Draconibacterium halophilum: one gene and its partner. The protein of the gene in region 1 interacts with the protein of each later gene in a pairwise test. Links are inferred from orthologs where the notes say so. Each region holds a gene or a part of one and is shown in the gene's direction. Other genes may lie near its edges.

Region 1 (3,314 bases):
GCTTACTTGCCATTGCTAATTGAGTTTCAGATACCGATAAATCATTACGATAACCGCTTGTTTATTTCTGCTGGTGTGATGGGGAGTTTTCGCCTGAGTAGCCACACCAAAATAAAGTACAAAGATGAAAAAAAGAGAAACTAAAAGTGGTTGACGATTTTTCTATGCACCGCTTTAAGCCCTCGGTGATGGTGCGCATGGGCTACCGATGGATTAATGTGTTTGCCAGTTACGATTTGGTGCCGCTGTTTAAAACCGACAAAGGACAGAACTTACACCTTTACTTTTGGTATAACTTTACTGCAACTATAAATAATAACAAACTAAACCTAAAACAATGAATGCAAAACCTTACGTACTTGAACAAACCAATTGGAAACAAATAAAAGAGCAAAAATACGATGTAGCCATTTTGCCCTGGGGAGCCACAGAGCCACACAATTATCATTTACCATACGGAACCGATTCGCTGGAGACGGCAAAAATTGCAGAACATGCAGCCGGTAAAGCCTGGGAGAAAGGAGCAAAAGTTATGGTGTTGCCCGTAATCCCGTTGGGAGCCCAAAACATGGGGCAGATTGATATGCCTTTCTGTTTGCATACCAAGCCATCCACTCAGTTGATAATTCTGAAAGATTTGTTGACTGCCTTAAGCGGACAGGGCATAAAAAAACTGGTACTAATGAATGGGCACGGCGGAAATGACTTTAAACGTTGGTGCGCGAATTGCAACCTCAGTTTTCCGATGTATTTATTTCTTTAGTTGAGTGGTTTCGAATGTACGACCAGGAGGATTATTTTGAGGAGGCCGGCGACCATGCCAATGAAATGGAAACAAGCATAATCATGCATTTTTACCCCGGGTTGGTAAGGCCACTCGAGGAGGCCGGAGATGGCGAAGCCCGGTCGTTTAAACTCGAGGGGCTAAAAAACAAAACCGCCTGGGCACCCGCCAATGGGATAAAGTTTCGACCGACACCGGTGTTGGGAATCCGATAAAAGCTACCGCAGAAAAAGGTAAAAAGTTTGTGGAAGATGTAACCACACAATTAGCAGACTATTTTGTAGAGTTGGCGGCTTGTGATCCGGGAGATTTATATGAATAAAATTTCCTGAAAAACCATTAATTATCATTGGAAAAATCCATAAGATTTCAGTTCTTTCGGCCACAATTTAACAGGTTATAGAAATGAAGTTATTACTGATAAGCAACTCTACAATGCCGGGTGAGCCTTACCTGGATTACCCAAAAAATGAAATCAAAAATTCCTGGGAGAAAAGCCGGTAACTGCGGTTTTTATTCCGTATGCTGCTGTTACTTTTTCGTTTGATACTTATTGCGAGAAAGTGGAAGAACGTTTTGCCGAAGTGGGGCACCACATAAAAGGTATTCATACGTTTAAAAATCCGGTGAAAGCAATTGAAGAAGCCGAAGCCATAGTTGTTGGCGGTGGAAACACCTGGCAGCTGGTGCGAATGATGCACGATCAGAAATTAATGAATCCGATACGCGAGCGGGTTTATAACGGGGCTCCTTACATTGGCTGGAGTGCCGGATCGAATGTAGCTTGCCCAACTTTGCGCACCACCAACGATATGCCGATAATTGATCCGATGGGATTTGAATGTATAAATATGGTGCCATTCCAGATCAATCCGCATTATCTGGATGCCAATCCTGAAGGACATGGTGGCGAAACGCGCGAACAACGTATTTCAGAATTCCTTGCAATAAATCCGAAATGTTATGTGGCTGGTTTGCGCGAAGGTACCATGTTTAAAGTAGAAAACGGAAAGATTGAATTGATTGGTGAAAGAAGTTGTAGAATCTTTAAAAAGGCCAGGAGCCTTATGAGCTAAAGACCGGCGACGATTTTAGCTTTTTATTGCCATAAATTGGAACACAATATAAACTGACCGGATAAAAATTATCCGGTTTTTTTGTACCTATACTAAATATTAAATCCGATGGTATCTATGCTTGTATTCCGTTTGGATGCTTGTTACTCCCAAAAACTATTGCTTACCTTTGTGCTCAAATTTAGCACGCATGGAACTACTGGGAAATAGCTATTTTGCCCTCTTCATCATAATTGCTTTGGGGTTTATTGTTGGACGGATCAAGATATTCGGGCTCTCGCTCGATGTGTCGGCAGTTATTTTTGTGGCCTTGGTTTTTGGGCACTATGGAGTTGTTATCCCAAGTGATTTTCAATATCTGGGATTGGTGCTGTTTATTTTTACAATTGGTATTCAGGCAGGACCAAGTTTTTTCGAGTCGTTTAAAAAGGAAGGGCGGCAACTAGCCGGATTTGCGTCCTTGCTTATTGTGTTGGCCTCGTTGATTACAGTTGTTATTATCTCCGTGTTCCATGTTGATCCGAACATCGCAGTTGGCTTATTGACGGGTTCGTTAACCAGTACGCCGGGTTTGGCCGCAGCCATCGATTATACCGGTTCGCCACTGGCCTCAATCGGCTATGGTGTGGGCTATCCGTTTGGTGTTATTGGTGTTATTCTCTTTATTCGTTTCCTTCCAAAAATATTGGGTACTTCTATTGCCAAAGCTGAAGAGGAGCATCTTTCGGTGTTAAAAGATGAATTCCCGGAGGTGCTAAAACGCAATTTTGTTGTTGAAAACGAGAATGTTGTTGGAAAATCGATAGGTGAGTTGCGTATTCGATTTATGACTAAAGCTGTGGTTTCGCGCGTGGTGCATGATGGTGTAGCTATTACTCCAAATCCTGATACTTTATTGCTAAAAGGCGACCTTATAAAAGCTGTTGGAACAGAGGAGGCACTAAAAAATGTAGAATTGTTGATCGGCCCTCAGACAAATGAGGAAATATTGATTGATCCAAACTACGATGTGCGTTCGGTATTGGTTACCAATAAAGAGGTAGTAAATAAAACCATTGGGCAGATCAACTTGCTTCATACTTATGGGGCTACAATCACTCGTATTCGCCGGGCAGGTATTAATATTGTTCCAAGTCCGGGCTCGAAACTGCAATTTGGCGATAAGCTCGTAATTGCCAGTAGTCGTGCCAATATGGACATGGTTTCCAAGATCTTTGGGAATGATCAAAAACGTTTATCTGATACCGATATTTTGCCGGTAGCCCTCGGAATTATTCTGGGAGTACTTGTAGGGAAAATAAGCATTGCCATGGGTACTTTTGCTTTTAGTCTTGGCCTTACCGGAGGTGTGCTTATTGTTGCGTTGGTATTAAGCCGGATTGGTAAAACGGGCCCTCTTTTATGGACCATGACAGGAGCTGCTAACCAACTTGTCCGGCAGTTCGGGTTGTTAC
Region 2 (3,274 bases), 1.5 Mb from region 1 along the record:
TTCCGGAGGTTTTATTTCGGCACACTGGGATGGCACTTCTGAAACCGAAGAAGCTATTAAAAACGAAACCAAGGCAACCATTCGTTGTATGCCGCTGGAATACGAAGAGGAAGAAGGTGTTTGTATATACTCAGGTAAACCTTCAAAACGCAGAGTTTTATTTGCACTGGCCTATTAATTGCCGTCATTCCGTCCGTCAGTTGACGGATCGGAGTCTCAATTGTACAAAATAAGATGCTGAAATAAATTCAGCATGACGTAAGAGAAAAAATATTAAAAGCAGCTCAACTGGGCTGCTTTCTTTTTTTTCAGTAAATACGTACATTTAAACGTTAATAATTGTACGCTATGTCAGATAAAGAAGTTCGGGCTTCGTTTCTTGAAGCACTGGTTATCAAATCAACGGTAAAACAACAGATTTACGAGAATACCCGGCAAACATTTACTATCCTGAAAAAAGTTCTAAATCAGCTTGAAATAGATTATTTGAAAGCTGTAAAAGGCAAGGTGCCGGATGTGGCTTTACCGCATTACAGCGACAGAGGACCTTTTGAAGTTGAGTTTAAAGTGGGTGGCGATCTGCTGATTTTTAGTATGCACTCTAATGTGTTCGAATTCGATGATAAACACCCGGTGTGGAAAACAAAATACATTAAAGATGACGCTATGCGTGCTTATTGTGGCGTTATCAATATTTATAATTTTCTGGCCGACTCGTTTAAATACAATCGTGTTAATGATTTGGGCTACCTCGTTGCGCGCATTTTCATCAACAAAGACAAACATTTTTTTGTTGAAGGGAAACGACAATCCGACGAGGTAGTGAAAGATTTTGCCAACGATACCATTTCTCCCGGATTTGTTCGACAAATTGTTGAAACAGCTATTCAGTACAGTATTGAGTTCGATTTGCTGATGCCGGTTTACGATCAGGTAAAAGTGGCCACGGTCGATCAGATGCGGCAAAAAATGAGTCATTCGAAAATGGTAACCGGCAAACGTTTGGGATTTACCTTTAATTCCGATGATGTATAGAACAAGCATCAGTTTTTATAGTGAACAAAAAGTATAAATTTGCATATAACAAAATATAGAATATTAAAAAGACAGAATAACAGAATGGAAAAAGTAGTAGAACGATTTATCAATTACGCGAAACAATACACCACTTCCGATCCAAAATGTAAAACTTATCCGAGTACCGATCGGCAGTTGGTTTTTATGAAAAAACTGGTTGAAGAGTTAAAAGCGATTGGATTAGGTGAGGTGGAAATGGATGATTACGGCTATGTTACGGCAACTATTCCGGCAAAAGGAGTTAGCGATAGTCCTGTGGTGGGTTTTATTGCCCATGTGGATACCAGCCCTGATTTTTCGGGTGAAAGTGTAGCACCGCAGATCATTGAGAATTATGATGGTTGTACGATTTTTCTGAAGAACAAGGTTTGTATCGATCCAAAGCAGTTTCCTGAGCTATTAAACTACAAAGGACAAGATATTATTACTGCCGATGGTACAACGCTGTTGGGAGCCGACGATAAAGCAGGAGTGGCGGAAATTGTAACTGCTGCCGAAACTTTGCTACACGCAAAAGATATCCAGCACGGAAAAATTCGCATCGCTTTTACGCCCGATGAGGAAATTGGTAAAGGAACCGATTATTTTGATGTGAAGAAATTTGGAGCCGATTTTGCCTACACCCTGGATGGCGGGCAGGTTGGAGAGCTGGAGTTTGAAAACTTTAATGCAGCCGGTGCCACGATTAAAATTAAAGGATTGAGCGTACATCCCGGAGCGGCCAAAAATAAAATGATTAACGCACTCTTAGTTGCGCACAAATTGATTGGCATGTTACCGTCAACTCAACGTCCGGAACATACCGAAAAATACGAAGGGTTTTTCCATCTGCTTTCGATGAATGGCGGAGTTGAAGAAGCTGAGTTGTTTTACCTGATCCGCGACCACGACAAAAGCAAATTTGAAGATAAAAAGCAGTTACTGACAGAGGTAGTTAAACTGATTAATATGGAATATGGAAAAGAAATTGTTGAGTTGGAAATTACTGATCAATACTACAACATGCGCGAAAAAGTGGAGCCGGTAAAATATATTATCGACATAGCCGAAAAAGCCATGTTGGATGCCGGTGTTGAACCGATAATCAAAGCTATTCGCGGAGGAACCGACGGCGCACGTTTATCATACGACGGGTTGCCTTGCCCTAATATTTTTGCCGGGGGCCATAATTTTCATGGGCCATTTGAGTTTGTTCCCATTCCTTCGATGCTTAAATCGGTTGAAGTGATTTTGAACATAGCGCAGGCGGTGGGTAAAATAAAGAAGTAGTTGCTTGTCATTTCGACGAAGAATGAGGAGAAATCTGTTCTTCAAGGAAGAGTTTTCTCAGTCGTTCCTCCTTCGAAATGACAGAATCAGTTACAACAACGCGCTTAGCGATTCTAACCGCTTAGCGCTTATTCGCTTCAGTACTATAATTTTCAGAAAGAGAGGAAATAAATAGCAAAACAATCCATGTTCGATCAGTTCATAAAAAATATAAAGGAGAAGCAACTTATTAAGCCTGGACAAAAAGTTTTGCTGGCTGTTAGTGGCGGAATTGACAGTATGGTCATGTTGCATTTATTCGAACATTCGGAGTTTGAATACGGCATAGCCCATTGTAACTTTAGCTTGCGTGGAGCTGAGTCGGATGATGATGAGGCTTTTGTGCACGAAAAAGTGGAACAGCATGGAACGCCGGCATATTTCGAAACTTTTGATACCACGGACTATGCAAATCTTAAAGGAATTTCTATAGAAATGGCAGCGCGCGAATTGCGTTATGAGTTTTTTGAGCGCATTCGTAAGCAGTATGAATACGACCTGATTGTAACGGCTCATCATCAGGATGATCTGATTGAGACATTTTTTCTGAACCTTTCGCGGAAAACGGGAATAAAAGGCCTTACCGGAATAAAAGAAAAAAAAGGGAAATTGATACGTCCGCTGTTATTTGCCAGTCGCCAAGACATTGAAAAATACGCTACCCAAAACTACATTGCTTACCGCGAGGATTCGTCGAATAATGAAGTGGTTTATCAGCGTAATTTTTTGAGACATAAAATCCTACCATTATTTTCGGAGTTGAATCCGGCGTTCAATAAAAACTTCATGGCCAGCGTTGAGAATCTGAAAGCTGCCTACGATGTTTATGCGGCGGCTGTTGGAAGCGAAATCAATGAGATTTTGACGGAAGAAAAAGACCAGTTGTTAA

The links.
Region 2: the proteins of pepE (region 1) and pepT interact in binary tests that used the Escherichia coli proteins (3 or more experiments, as listed by UniProt). The link is inferred for Draconibacterium halophilum from one-to-one orthologs.

The regions. Positions count from the first base shown.
Region 1 is NZ_CP048409.1:4,887,799-4,891,112, reverse strand. Bases 84-3,064 are described here. They hold pepE (dipeptidase PepE), read left to right. Parts: upstream 84-1,269; coding sequence 1,270-1,860; downstream 1,861-3,064. Other genes in these bases: G0Q07_RS21170 (creatininase family protein), read left to right, coding at 778-999; G0Q07_RS21175 (creatininase family protein), read left to right, coding at 338-763; G0Q07_RS20070 (hypothetical protein), read left to right, coding at 147-341. UniProt on the Escherichia coli protein: Hydrolyzes dipeptides containing N-terminal aspartate residues. May play a role in allowing the cell to use peptide aspartate to spare carbon otherwise required for the synthesis of the aspartate family of amino acids.
Region 2 is NZ_CP048409.1:3,360,453-3,363,726, reverse strand. The notes cover bases 292-3,232. They hold pepT (peptidase T), read left to right. Parts: upstream 292-1,119; coding sequence 1,120-2,346; downstream 2,347-3,232. Other genes in these bases: tilS (tRNA lysidine(34) synthetase TilS), read left to right, coding at 2,533-3,232; G0Q07_RS13485 (hypothetical protein), read left to right, coding at 349-1,035. In the rest of the region: proS (proline--tRNA ligase), read left to right, coding at 1-178; more of tilS, read left to right, coding at 3,233-3,274. UniProt on the Escherichia coli protein: Cleaves the N-terminal amino acid of tripeptides.